One region of the Vibrio cyclitrophicus genome, then DNA from elsewhere that is predicted to be linked to it. Evidence: predicted binding sites of a transcription regulator. Region 1 holds the regulator's gene; each other region holds the start of a gene.
The links. Region 1 encodes PurR, which represses purine synthesis genes. Its sites were predicted from a motif close to TNANGNAAACGTTTNCNTNA; they were not measured.
Positions count from the first base shown of each region.

Region 2: pckA (phosphoenolpyruvate carboxykinase (ATP)) is a predicted target of PurR. The motif match lies at 2,509-2,528, and genes of this name have one in related genera.
Region 3: metK (methionine adenosyltransferase) is a predicted target of PurR. The motif match lies at 1,794-1,813, and genes of this name have one in related genera.

Region 1 covers NZ_AP025480.1:1,161,812-1,166,002, forward strand. The annotation lists gene OCW38_RS05350 (TfoX/Sxy family DNA transformation protein) at 94-684, opposite strand; cyclic di-GMP riboswitch class I at 812-897, opposite strand; gene purR (HTH-type transcriptional repressor PurR) at 1,068-2,072, opposite strand; gene torD (molecular chaperone TorD) at 2,389-3,036, opposite strand; gene torR (two-component system response regulator TorR) at 3,324-4,037, shown strand; gene elyC (envelope biogenesis factor ElyC) at 4,178-4,191, opposite strand, start outside.
Region 2 covers NZ_AP025480.1:3,278,844-3,283,034, forward strand. The annotation lists gene gspC (type II secretion system protein GspC) at 1-747, opposite strand, end outside; gene hslR (ribosome-associated heat shock protein Hsp15) at 1,065-1,451, shown strand; gene hslO (Hsp33 family molecular chaperone HslO) at 1,470-2,363, shown strand; gene pckA (phosphoenolpyruvate carboxykinase (ATP)) at 2,701-4,191, shown strand, end outside.
Region 3 covers NZ_AP025480.1:472,376-476,566, forward strand. The annotation lists gene OCW38_RS02305 (DUF2189 domain-containing protein) at 1-80, opposite strand, end outside; gene metK (methionine adenosyltransferase) at 450-1,604, opposite strand; gene tkt (transketolase) at 1,994-3,988, shown strand.

The sequences.
Region 1 (4,191 bases):
AGATAGACAGGTAAAGCTTAGATTAACTTTCAACAGATATAAAAAAAAGCCGCATAAATGCGGCTTAGTTATGTGTAGTTTTAACTGACAATGTTAATTTACGCGACTGATAAGCTCTTCGCGACGCTGCTGCGGTATAACAGACCAATGTGTACCATTAATCGCACCTTCTAGCGCCCAAAGTAACTCGATACTGACAGAGGACGCGTGAGATTCCTTGATGGCGTTAAACGCGTTTACAGAGCCAGATTCATATAAACGTTCTACGGAATCTATCCCAGCCTTTTTCAACATGCGCTCGGTAGCAAGTCGAAGGTTAGGAAGGTCTTTTAATCGAGTTGGTTCAGCAGAAGACTGTTCAGCTTTTTCATCTTTAGCAAAACCCAAAGACGTAGTCGCAAGCTGCAAGATTTTTTCTTGATCCTGCCACAGGCCTTCAGGCAAAGCGAAATATTTAGTAACAACAGGGAAGCCACGTTTTTTGTAAACGTAAGGTTGAAACCCTTGTTGTTCAAATTGCTTTGTTGTGCATTTGTCCGCTCGTATATGCAACTGGTCATTTACAACCAGAGCAAACATCGTGTCATCGGCAAAAAGACCGAAGCCACCAAACATTGAACGTGATTTTATTTTTCCTAGGGACTCAAATAACTTCATTGAGTCCTTTAGTATCGGTTTATCCATGTTATTTATCTCGGTGTATTTGAACTACGCCACCAAATAAGCAGGTCCGAGAGATTAGCAAAATGTTGCAACTAAATTGTCAATAAGCCGTAAATTACTAAATTATTAGTAACCACTGCATTTTGCCATCGGTAACCCCGCTACCATACCAACGAGTGGTTTAGGCCGGAAGCTTTGCGTCTCACTCTTTCGAGTGGTTTGCCCTGTGCGTGACTGATTAAATAGAATAAAGTTTTTGTTGAATGAAGCTCACACTTGTTATTTCAAAATGTGATATTGCTTCAATTAATGATCTTGCTGTTATGATACCAGGTTCATTAATGTTGTTGATAAAAAAAGCGCACCTAAAGGTGCGCTTGATTAGAATAAACTGAATTTATCAATTAATTTAACGTTTTAACTGTACTTCGCTCAACAATTTCAGGGTGCATTTCGAAAACGCGTTTTTCATGATCTTTATCTTTGATGCGTTCTAACAAAATTTCGAATGCATTTTTACCAACACGACGCTTCGGTTGGTGAACCGTGGTCAATGGTGGGGAGAAATATTCAGCGAGTTCGATGTTATCGTAACCAATAACTGATATATCTTCAGGAATGCGAATTCCTTTTTCTTGTAATCGACTCATCAAACCTAGTGCCATGGTGTCGTTGAAACAGAACACTGCCGTTGGGCGATCTTTCATCTCAACAATCTTATCTGCTGCTATAACAGCAGTATCACATTCAAAGTTACCTTCAATGATCAAGCGTTCGTCAGTGGCAATATTAGCTTCGTCAAATGCACGTTTGTATCCTGCGATACGTTCAACACAGGCTGCTTTATCTAAGTGGCCACTTAAACAAGCAATCTTAGAGTGACCGCGTTCAATAAGGTACTTGGTCGCTAGGTAGCCACCTTCTTCAGAGTTATCAATGATCTTGTCGGCTTGAGAGCTCTCAGGACCCCAGTCCATCACTACTTTAGGAATGTCAGCGTGACGGTCTAACATTTCTCTTAGTTCTTCAGTTAGGTCTGAACACATAACCAAGATGCCATCTACACGCTTCTCTGCAAGCATTCGAATGTAATCACGTTGCTTCTCATAAATACCGCCTGTGTTACACAAAATCAAAGTGTAGCCTTGACGGTAGCAGTAGCTCTCTACGCCATCGATAACCTCAGAGAAGAATAGGTTGGTTGACTGAGTTACTAGCATGCCGATAGTGCGTGTTGTATTACATTTCAAACTACGAGCAACAGCACTCGGTGCATAGTTTAGTTCGTCTACGGCTTTGTTTACTTTTTCTTGAGTCGCTTCTGCGACAAAACGTGTTTTGTTGATTACGTGAGAAACGGTTGTTGTTGATACGCCTGCTAAGCGAGCGACATCTTTTATAGTGGCCATGGTTTTATCCTATTAGAAGCTACTTTCCCAAAGTACGGAATAAAGTAGCCGTTAAGCTACTTAACTAAGAGCTTAAATTTGTAGGGCTCTTTGGGTACTAAAGTGCTAAAAAACAAAAAACCGCTATTGAGCGGCTTGTCTTAACACCGAAATGCTTTGAACTTAAATAAGCTTAGCATTTCGTGAATGTTTCATATTTTATCGTTTGCGGTCACAATTTTAGACTGACTAGAAATTACTCGCAATATAATTCACCCAGAAATCCGGGTGAATTGTCACATTCTACTGAATTTATTTACCTAGTCGTTGGGCGAACTTATTCACCAGCTAAATATTGAGTGTCTAAATTGCAAAATGCGAGTAGCAAAGACGAGACCGAAGCGTAGAAACCAAACTGGTCAACGTCATGACATTTCACATTAAACTTTGGCAACCAAGTAAGTAGTTGCTGATCGATAAACTGCTGTTGAATGACGAACGATTTCTCTAATTCTTCTTCAAGCTCAGTTTCATTTGAACGGATGATTAGATTGCCAAGGAAGTCGAGTTCGATAGCAATGTGATCTGCAGGTTCTTTTAAGTCTTGGTTCACGATTAAGTTGTGCTTAGCCATGATGTCTTCCATGTCTTTAGCTGGCTTATCGTTTAATAGACCTGTTTCGCCGATGTACATTGAAGCGTAAGGTAAAGCACCATGTTTGTCTGTCTTCAAGAAAAGGTCGCAGAAGTCAGCAGACAGTTCCAGTTGGGCATCTTCACGTGTTTGTAGACGGTTCAATGCGTCTACAAGCTTATCAATCGAAGGCTTTAGAGCTTCATTCGAACCTAAACCAGAAAGGAAAGAACGAATTTCAACAGAGTGGTAGTGATCGAGTTCTTCTTGAGTGAGCTCTTTGGCGAATAAGCTTGATAACCACCAGTAAATTTCTGCTCTTTGCTCGTTGAATGCTTTCGTATCTTTCATTTCATAGATCCTGATTTAGTCTTGTGATGTTTATATACCCAGCGCCGTTAAGTCATTTGGGTACAAGCACACCAAGGCTGAATAACAAGGTTATTTGCTAAGCGCAAAGTGACTCGTTCGTAGTAATGCCTATATTGAATTGCGATGGACGATAAATAGCAAGGTTTAAGATTGTCTTGTATCAAAAAAAATCCATGTTTCTGGCTTTTATCTTCAGTACCACTAGAATTGTTACTAGTTATGAATAGAATAGTCATTGAAACTATTAAATAAGAAAAGTGGTGTAGATGAGCTATCACGTATTGGTCGTAGAAGATGATGTGGTAACCCGCAGTAAACTGGTTGGATATTTCCAGAACGAAGGTTACACAGTGAGTGAAGCTGAGAGCGGCGCTCAGATGAGAAACGTGTTGGAAGAAAACAACGTTGATCTCATTATGCTGGACATCAACTTACCAGGCGAAGATGGATTGATGCTAACTCGCGAATTACGCAGTCAATCAGACATTGGAATTATTTTAGTTACTGGACGCACGGATAGCATCGACAAAATCGTAGGCCTTGAAATGGGCGCAGACGATTATGTTACTAAACCCTTCGAACTTCGCGAATTATTGGTTCGAGTTAAAAACTTACTTTGGCGTATTGCTGCTGCTCGTAGAACAGCGACGGGAGTGGTGGAACAAGCAGAAGATGAGTCTGTTGTTCGTTTTGGTGAGTGGACGTTTGATATTCCTCGCCGAGCGCTAAGCAAAAATGGTGAGCCGGTTAAACTGACTAAGGCTGAGTATGAGTTGCTAGTCGCACTCTCTTCTTACCCTAACCAAGTATTAAGTCGCGAACGTATTTTGAACATGATTAGCCACCGAGTGGATGCGCCTAATGATCGCACTATCGATGTGTTAATTCGTCGTATGCGCGCAAAAATGGAGTTTGATCCCAAGAACCCACAGATTTTTGTGACGGTTCACGGTGAAGGTTACATGTTCGCTGGTGACTAAACCCTTCGGGCGTTTTAATCAGTAAAAAAAGACAACTAGCGTAAAAAAGCCGAGACATCATTGATGTTTCGGCTTTTTATTTCTTGCCATACTATTGGTTATTGCTAACCATCCGAAAATTAATAGATATCGATTTGAGACTAGGCCGCAGAAA
Region 2 (4,191 bases), 1.3 Mb from region 1:
TTGGAGCCCAACAGAGTTAAAAAGTTCTGAATCTTTGCCAGGGCTCACACGATAACCAATAACTTTATCGTCACGCTTCACCTGAGACAGTCGAACATATTGGAAGATTTGTTGTGGATCTTGCATTATCTTCGCTTTAATTTCGTCTAGCTTCTCTTCTTCGGAAGCGGGGTTATTGCCACGAACAGAAGAAGTGGTACGAGGTGGCGCAGGTGCTGATACCGCTAAACGCTTGTACTCAATCCCTTCAAGCATCAATGTTTCATCTCGCCCTGAGTTATCGATGATCACGCGATCCACTAATACCGCTTTTAACTTAGCTCGCGTACCTTCAATCTCTTCGTTAATGCCGTAAGTTGCTTGCGTGCCACGATTCGCGATCACCGCTAAGCTCAATTTTGGATTAGAGCTGGCGACAGCGCCCACCAAAACTAGGTTTAATCGTGTCTTAGGTGCATCTTGGATAACTTGCTGTTTAACAACAGGAGCTGTGGTTGGGTTATAGGCACCAAACATGTTGCTCTGCTGTAGGGAAGAAATATCGAGGGTCGATTGAGGAGAGGAAGACGATGAAGCTGTTGCTTTCCAAGGCACAACGGTTTGCTCGGCAGGTTCAATAAACCACGCAAGCTGTCCTAAAATCCATGCTGAAGCTGCAATCAACAAACAACACGTCACTAGGCTTAGTTTTTGCTGAAATACAAATCCATTCTCTAATAAGCGGCTCAACACAGGTGAATTTCCCATGCGACTTTTGAGCTCTAAAAAGTTCACTTCCCTTGCCCCTTTTCATGACGACAAACGCTGCAAATCATTAAACTTTCAGCCTTTTTATTCATTCGTTCGATACCGAGCTTATTTAAGCATAAGATCTCGAACTATATCATAGCAAATCGATAAAACGGCATTACATGGCTATTTTGTAATATGACTTGAAAAAAATGCCAACCGCCTCCACTTTAAGCTTCTACTTAATGTGATAAGCATCATCAAAAAAACATGTTGCGCACTGTTCATTACAGTTAAACCGCATTCATTTCTCACTTAATAAGGCACAGCCCTATATGAAAACTGCTAATGAAGCTGTCAGACTCGATAAATGGTTGTGGGCAGCTCGTTTTTACAAAACCCGGTCTATTGCTCGCAACATGGTCGATGGTGGCAAAGTCCACTATAATGGTCAGCGCAGCAAACCAAGTAAAATTGTCGAACTTGGGGCCGTGATTACACTGCGTCAAGGTAATGAAGAAAAAACGGTGACAATCGAGAAAATCTCGGCTCATCGTGGCGGAGCTCCGATCGCCCAAACCCTCTATGCAGAAACCACCGAGAGCGTGGCAAAAAGAGAAGAGTTTGCAGCACAACGTAAGCTGAATGCTCATAGCCCAGCACCTGAACGTCGCCCAGATAAAAAGCAACGTCGTGACATTATCAAGTTCAAGAATCAATAAGCTAGAAGGAATAGCCAAATGGCAGACCCAATGTCTACAAGTAATGTTTTAAATCGCTACCTATTTGAAGATCTATCAGTACGTGGTGAATTGGTACAAATCGATGAAGCGTACCAACAGATTATTTCTAGCAAGGAATACCCAGCGCCAGTTCAAAAGCTACTGGGTGAGCTATTGGTTTCAACGACGCTATTAACAGCGACCCTAAAGTTTGAAGGCTCTATTACCATGCAATTGCAAGGTGATGGCCCAGTATCTCTAGTTGTTATCAATGGCGATCACGACCAAAAGATCCGCGGTGTCGCTCGCTTTGAAGGCGAGATTGCTGATGATGCTGGCCTACACGACCTAATGGGTAAAGGCCACCTAGTGATCACCATCGATCCTAAGAAAGGTGAACGTTACCAAGGTATCGTTGGTCTGGAAGGCGAAACGCTTGCTGACGTTCTTGAAGGTTACTTTGCTAACTCAGAACAGCTTAAGACTCGTCTATGGCTGCGCACTGGCGAACATGAAGGTAAAGCTCACGCTGCAGGTATGCTTTTACAAGTTATGCCTGACGGCACAGGTACGCCAGATGATTTCGAGCATCTAGAGCAACTAACCGACACCGTTAAAAACGAAGAGTTGTTCTCTTTAGAAGCTAACGAACTGCTTTACCGTCTATACAACCAAGAGAAGGTTCAGGTATTTACACCTCAACCGGTTGAGTTCTTCTGTGGCTGTTCACGTGATCGAAGCGCTGCGGCTATCATTACTGTTGCTCAAGAAGAGATTTACGACATTCTAAGCACGGAAGGTAGTGTGGGACTACACTGCGATTACTGTGGCACAAACTACTCGTTCGACAAAAATGATGTAGATGCTCTTTACGCAGAAGCGGCAGATAAAGGCAGCAATACGGTTCATTAATTTACGGCGTACCAAAAACACGTAATTTACCCCAAAAAGGTCAGCACTCAGCTGGCCTTTTTTGTGATCAAAATAGCGCAAACTCCGTAACATCTCGTAATAAAATCACCGCTTAATTTTAATCAATTAATAATGTTCTCGCCCCTAGCGCAAAGGTTTGCGTACAGGATAGACTAGTTGGGCCAATATGTGACGAGGCGCTTAAAACCCCAAGGTTAATATGGATATTTTTTGAGCTGTATCCCTGTTTCCCCCGAGCCTCGTTGCTAGCATGGTGAGCAGATAACAATAAAAAATTATTACAAAATCCCTACAAAATATCCTACAAGGAGCACCTATGACCGTTATGGAACATACTAAGGCTGCACAAATTGATCTAACTAAGCACGGACTGACTGGCGTTACCGAAGTTCTTCGTAATCCTAGCTACGAGCAGTTATTCGTTGAAGAAACACTGCCGGGTCTAGAAGGCTACGAAAAAGGCGTAGTAACGGAACTAGGCTCCGTTGCGGTTGATACTGGTATCTTTACTGGCCGCTCACCAAAAGATAAGTACATTGTTAAAGATGACACAACACGCGATACCATGTGGTGGTCAGATCAAGGCAAAAATGACAACAAACCGATTACCACTGAAGTATGGGACGAGCTGAAAGAGCTTGTAACAACTCAGATATCTGGCAAGCGTCTGTTTGTCATCGACGGTTATTGTGGTGCTAACCCAGATACGCGTTTAAGTGTGCGTATTATCACTGAAGTAGCGTGGCAAGCGCACTTCGTTAAGAACATGTTCATTCGTCCAACCGACGAAGAACTAGCAACGTTCGAACCTGATTTCGTGGTAATGAACGGTGCTAAAACAACCAACCCTAACTGGGAGAAACAAGGTCTAAACTCTGAGAACTTTGTCGCTTTCAACCTGACTGAACGTGTTCAGATCATTGGCGGTACCTGGTACGGCGGTGAGATGAAAAAAGGTATGTTCGCAATGATGAACTACCTACTACCTCTACAAGGTATTGCTTCAATGCACTGTAGTGCAAACGTTGGCGAGAAAGGCGATGTCGCTATTTTCTTCGGTCTATCAGGCACTGGTAAAACAACCCTATCAACCGATCCTAAACGTGAGCTAATCGGTGATGATGAGCACGGTTGGGATGACGATGGTATCTTCAACTTTGAAGGTGGTTGTTACGCGAAGACAATTCGTCTATCTAAAGAAGCTGAACCTGAAATCTACAACGCAATCCGTCGTGATGCACTACTAGAGAACGTAACGGTTCGTGGCGATGGTTCTATCGATTTTGATGACGGTTCAAAAACAGAGAACACTCGTGTTTCTTACCCGATTCATCACATCGACAACATTGTTAAACCAGTATCAAAAGCAGGTCACGCTCAAAAAGTTATCTTCCTGACCGCTGATGCATTTGGTGTTCTACCGCCAGTATCTAAACTGACTCCAGAACAAACGAAGTACCACTTCCTATCTGGCTTCACAGCGAAACTAGCGGGTACAGAGCGCGGTATTACTGAGCCAACTCCTACGTTCTCTGCTGCGTTCGGTGCTGCATTCCTAACTCTTCACCCAACTCAGTACGCTGAAGTGCTTGTGAAACGTATGGAAGCGGCGGGAGCAGAAGCTTACCTAGTGAACACTGGTTGGAACGGCACAGGCAAACGTATCTCGATTCAAGATACTCGTGGCATCATTGACGCTATCTTAGATGGCTCAATCGACCAAGCGGATACTAAGGTTATCCCTATGTTTAACCTAGAAGTACCGCTAGCGTTGCACGACGTAGATCCTACGATTCTTGACCCGCGT
Region 3 (4,191 bases), 690 kb from region 1:
GGAATGGTGCGAGCATAATCCTGATCGCTGATCTTGTGTTTTTTATCGTTCAGTTCGGATGGGTGCGCGGTACGAGGCATAGATCCCCCTAGTTAAATAACGTCCTAGTTATAATTCCATAGAGCTCAATATTGTGGCTTAAATGAGCATTATGGGATTGAGCTAAAGTGCTCGTTATCGTCCTAGTTATTGTTCTAGCGTTCACTTAACTATTGATATTAGGCTTAACTGCATTGGGGTTAAATGTGAGCTTGATCTGCTAGGAGTTACCTTAACTATTGTCATTAGTACTAGAAAACACAAATTATCAATGGCTTTTTATACTAAGTGGTTAACGGTAAAGAAGGCAGGTAGAGCGAGTTACGCAGAGTAAGGGTTAGATAAGTACATAAAAATAAAGCCCTTACTAACAAGTAAGGGCTTTAAAGAAACAAATCGCAGTGGCTAAATTATTTTAGACCGGCGAAGTCGGCAAGGATTGCTGCTTTGTCAGTCGCTTCCCAAGGGAACTCTTCACGACCGAAGTGGCCGTATGCAGCTGTCTGCTTGTAGATAGGTTGAAGAAGGTTCAGCATTTCTTGAAGACCGTATGGACGTAGGTCGAAGTTTTGACGAACCGCTTCAATAATGATTTCGTGAGCGACTTTCTCAGTACCAAACGTTTCAACCATGATAGATGTTGGATCTGCAACACCGATAGCGTAAGACAGTTGAATCTCACAACGATCAGCCATACCAGCAGCAACGATGTTTTTCGCAACGTAACGCGCTGCGTAAGCTGCAGAACGGTCAACTTTCGATGGATCTTTACCAGAGAATGCACCGCCACCGTGGCGAGCTGCGCCGCCGTAGGTATCAACAATGATCTTACGACCTGTTAAACCACAGTCACCCATTGGGCCACCGATTACGAAACGGCCTGTTGGGTTGATGAAGAAGTTAGTGTCTTTGTTGATCCATTCAGCAGGAAGTACTGGCTTGATGATCTCTTCCATTACCGCTTCACGTAGATCCGGAGTTGTTACTGAATCACAGTGTTGAGTAGAAAGAACAACAGCATCAATACCAACAATCTTACCTTGGTCGTACTGGAATGTTACTTGAGATTTCGCATCTGGGCGAAGGAAGTCAAGTTTGCCGCTCTTACGTACTTCAGCTTGCTTCTTAACAAGAAGATGAGAGTAAGTAATTGGAGCTGGCATTAGGATTGGTGTTTCGTTAGTCGCGTAACCAAACATGATGCCTTGGTCGCCAGCGCCTTGCTCTTTAGGGTCTGCTTTATCGACACCTTGGTTAATGTCTGGAGACTGCTTACCAATTGTGTTTAGAACGGCACAAGAGTCAGCGTCAAAGCCCATATCAGAATGAACGTAACCAATTTCACGTACTGTTTCACGAGTGATTTCTTCGATATCAACCCATGCAGACGTTGTTACTTCACCGCCAACCATAACCATGCCGGTTTTTACGTAAGTCTCACAAGCAACACGTGCTTTTGGATCTTGTTCCAAGATGGCATCAAGAACAGCATCAGAGATTTGGTCTGCAATTTTATCTGGATGGCCTTCTGAAACAGATTCAGAAGTGAATAGGTGCTTAGCCATGAGAGCTCCACTTTTAGTTTTTAGTTGCAATTAGTTTTTAGTTGCAAACAGTTAAATGCAAATAATTTTAGGCATCGCAAGCTAGCAAGCGCTGCCATTAAATACAGTATATTTTGTAGGTGTTTCTACATCTAGACGGCTATTCTAAATTCCAGCGGTCGAATTACAAGCTCTTTTTTATGATATGTCATAACTAAACGTTTGCGTATCGGTCGGGATAAGCCATTGCCAAGCGATGTAAATGTTCGAAAATTGCGAAAAATGACTGTTAAAATGCCAGTAAAACGTTTGCAGTCGCTAAAGTCGTTTGAGAGAATACCCGCGCTAATAAGAATGAAAATTTTAGCATTAATCTCTTTTTTAAATCGCTTATGTACTCAGGAGCAGACATGCCTTCTCGTAAAGATCTAGCCAATGCAATTCGCGCACTTAGCATGGATGGCGTTCAACAAGCAAATTCAGGCCACCCTGGCGCACCTATGGGTATGGCTGACATCGCTGAAGTTCTTTGGCGTGGTCACTTGAACCACAACCCAGGAAACCCAGAGTGGGCTGACCGCGACCGTTTTATCTTGTCTAACGGGCATGGTTCAATGTTGATTTACTCTCTGCTTCATCTGGCAGGTTACGAGCTCTCAATTGAAGACCTTAAGAACTTCCGTCAGCTGCACTCTAAGACGCCTGGTCACCCTGAGTACGGTTACGCTCCTGGTATCGAAACAACGACAGGCCCTCTAGGTCAAGGCATCACTAATGCTGTTGGTATGGCAATGGCTGAGAAAGCACTGGCTGCACAGTTCAACAAAGAAGGCCACGACATCGTAGACCACTACACTTATGCATTCATGGGTGATGGTTGTCTGATGGAAGGTATCTCTCACGAAGCATGTTCTCTAGCGGGTACGCTAGGCCTTGGTAAGTTGGTTGCTTTCTGGGATGACAACGGCATCTCTATTGATGGCGAAGTTGAAGGTTGGTTCTCTGACGATACACCTAAGCGTTTTGAAGCTTACGGTTGGCATGTAATCCCTGCTGTTGATGGTCACGATGCTGACGCTATCAATGCTGCAATTGAAGCGGCTAAAGCAGATCCTCGTCCAACACTTATCTGTACTAAAACTATCATCGGTTTTGGTTCTCCAAACAAAGCGGGTACGCACGACTGTCACGGTGCTCCACTAGGTGCAGATGAAATCACAGCAACTAAAGCAGCGCTTGGTTGGGAACACGGTCCTTTCGAAATACCAGCAGATATCGCAGCTGAGTGGAATGCGAAAGAAGCAGGCGCAGCGAAAGAAGCAGCGTGGAATGCTAAGTTTGACGCATACGCAGCGGCTTACCCAGAGCTAGCAGCAGAATTCAAACGTCGTACTAACGGCGAACTTCCAGCTGAGTGGGAAGAGAAAGCAAACGCAATCATTGCTGACCTTCAAGCTAACCCAGCTAACATCGCTTCACGTAAAGCGTCTCAAAATGCACTAGAAGCGTTCGGTGCGATGCTACCTGAATTCATGGGCGGCTCTGCTGACCTTGCGCCTTCTAACCTAACTATGTGGTCTGGTTCTAAGTCTCTTGAAGCAACTGACTTCTCTGGTAACTACATCCACTACGGTGTACGTGAGTTCGGTATGACGGCTATCATGAACGGTATCGCTCTGCACGGTGGTTTCGTACCATACGGTGCAACGTTCCTAATGTTCATGGAATACGCGCGTAACGCAATGCGTATGGCTGCTCTGATGAAAGTTCAGAACATCCAAGTTTACACGCACGATTCTATCGGTCTTGGCGAAGATGGCCCGACTCACCAACCGGTTGAGCAGATCGCTTCTCTACGTCTGACTCCAAATATGAGCACATGGCGTCCATGTGACCAAGTTGAATCAGCAGTTGCTTGGAAACTGGCTATTGAGCGTAAAGATGGTCCTTCATCTTTAATCTTCTCTCGTCAGAACCTTGCACAACAAGATCGTAACGCAGAGCAAGTAGCTAATATCGCTAAGGGTGGTTACATCCTGAAAGATTGTGCTGGTAAGCCAGAGCTAATCATCATTGCTACAGGTTCTGAAGTTGAGCTTGCTGTTGAAGCAGCAGCACAACTAACAGCTGAAGGTAAAGCAGTACGCGTAGTCTCTATGCCTGCAACTGACGCATTCGATAAGCAAGACGCTGAATACCGCGAATCTGTACTTCCATCTGACGTAACTGCACGTATCGCTGTAGAAGCTGGCATCGCTGACTTCTGGTACAAGTACGTTGGTTTCGGTGGCAAGATCATCGGTATGACAACGTTCGGCGAATCTGCACCAGCGGGTGAGCTATTCAAGATGTTCGGTTTCACTACTGAAAATGTAGTAAACACAGCGAAAGAGTTTCTTGCTTAATCATTGACTGATGGCCTTGTGCTAACAGTTAAATGAAGGAAAAAACCGAGCGCTGAGCTCGGTTTTTTGTATCTGGGATTTGTTTTCTCCTAGACTCATCTTTATAAGTAGCAGATCAACCTGTCCTAAGTAGACTGAGGTATTCAAGTAATGCCTTTTGGGTAGGATTCAGTTATCATCTGTTGCACGAAATTTTGGTTAGA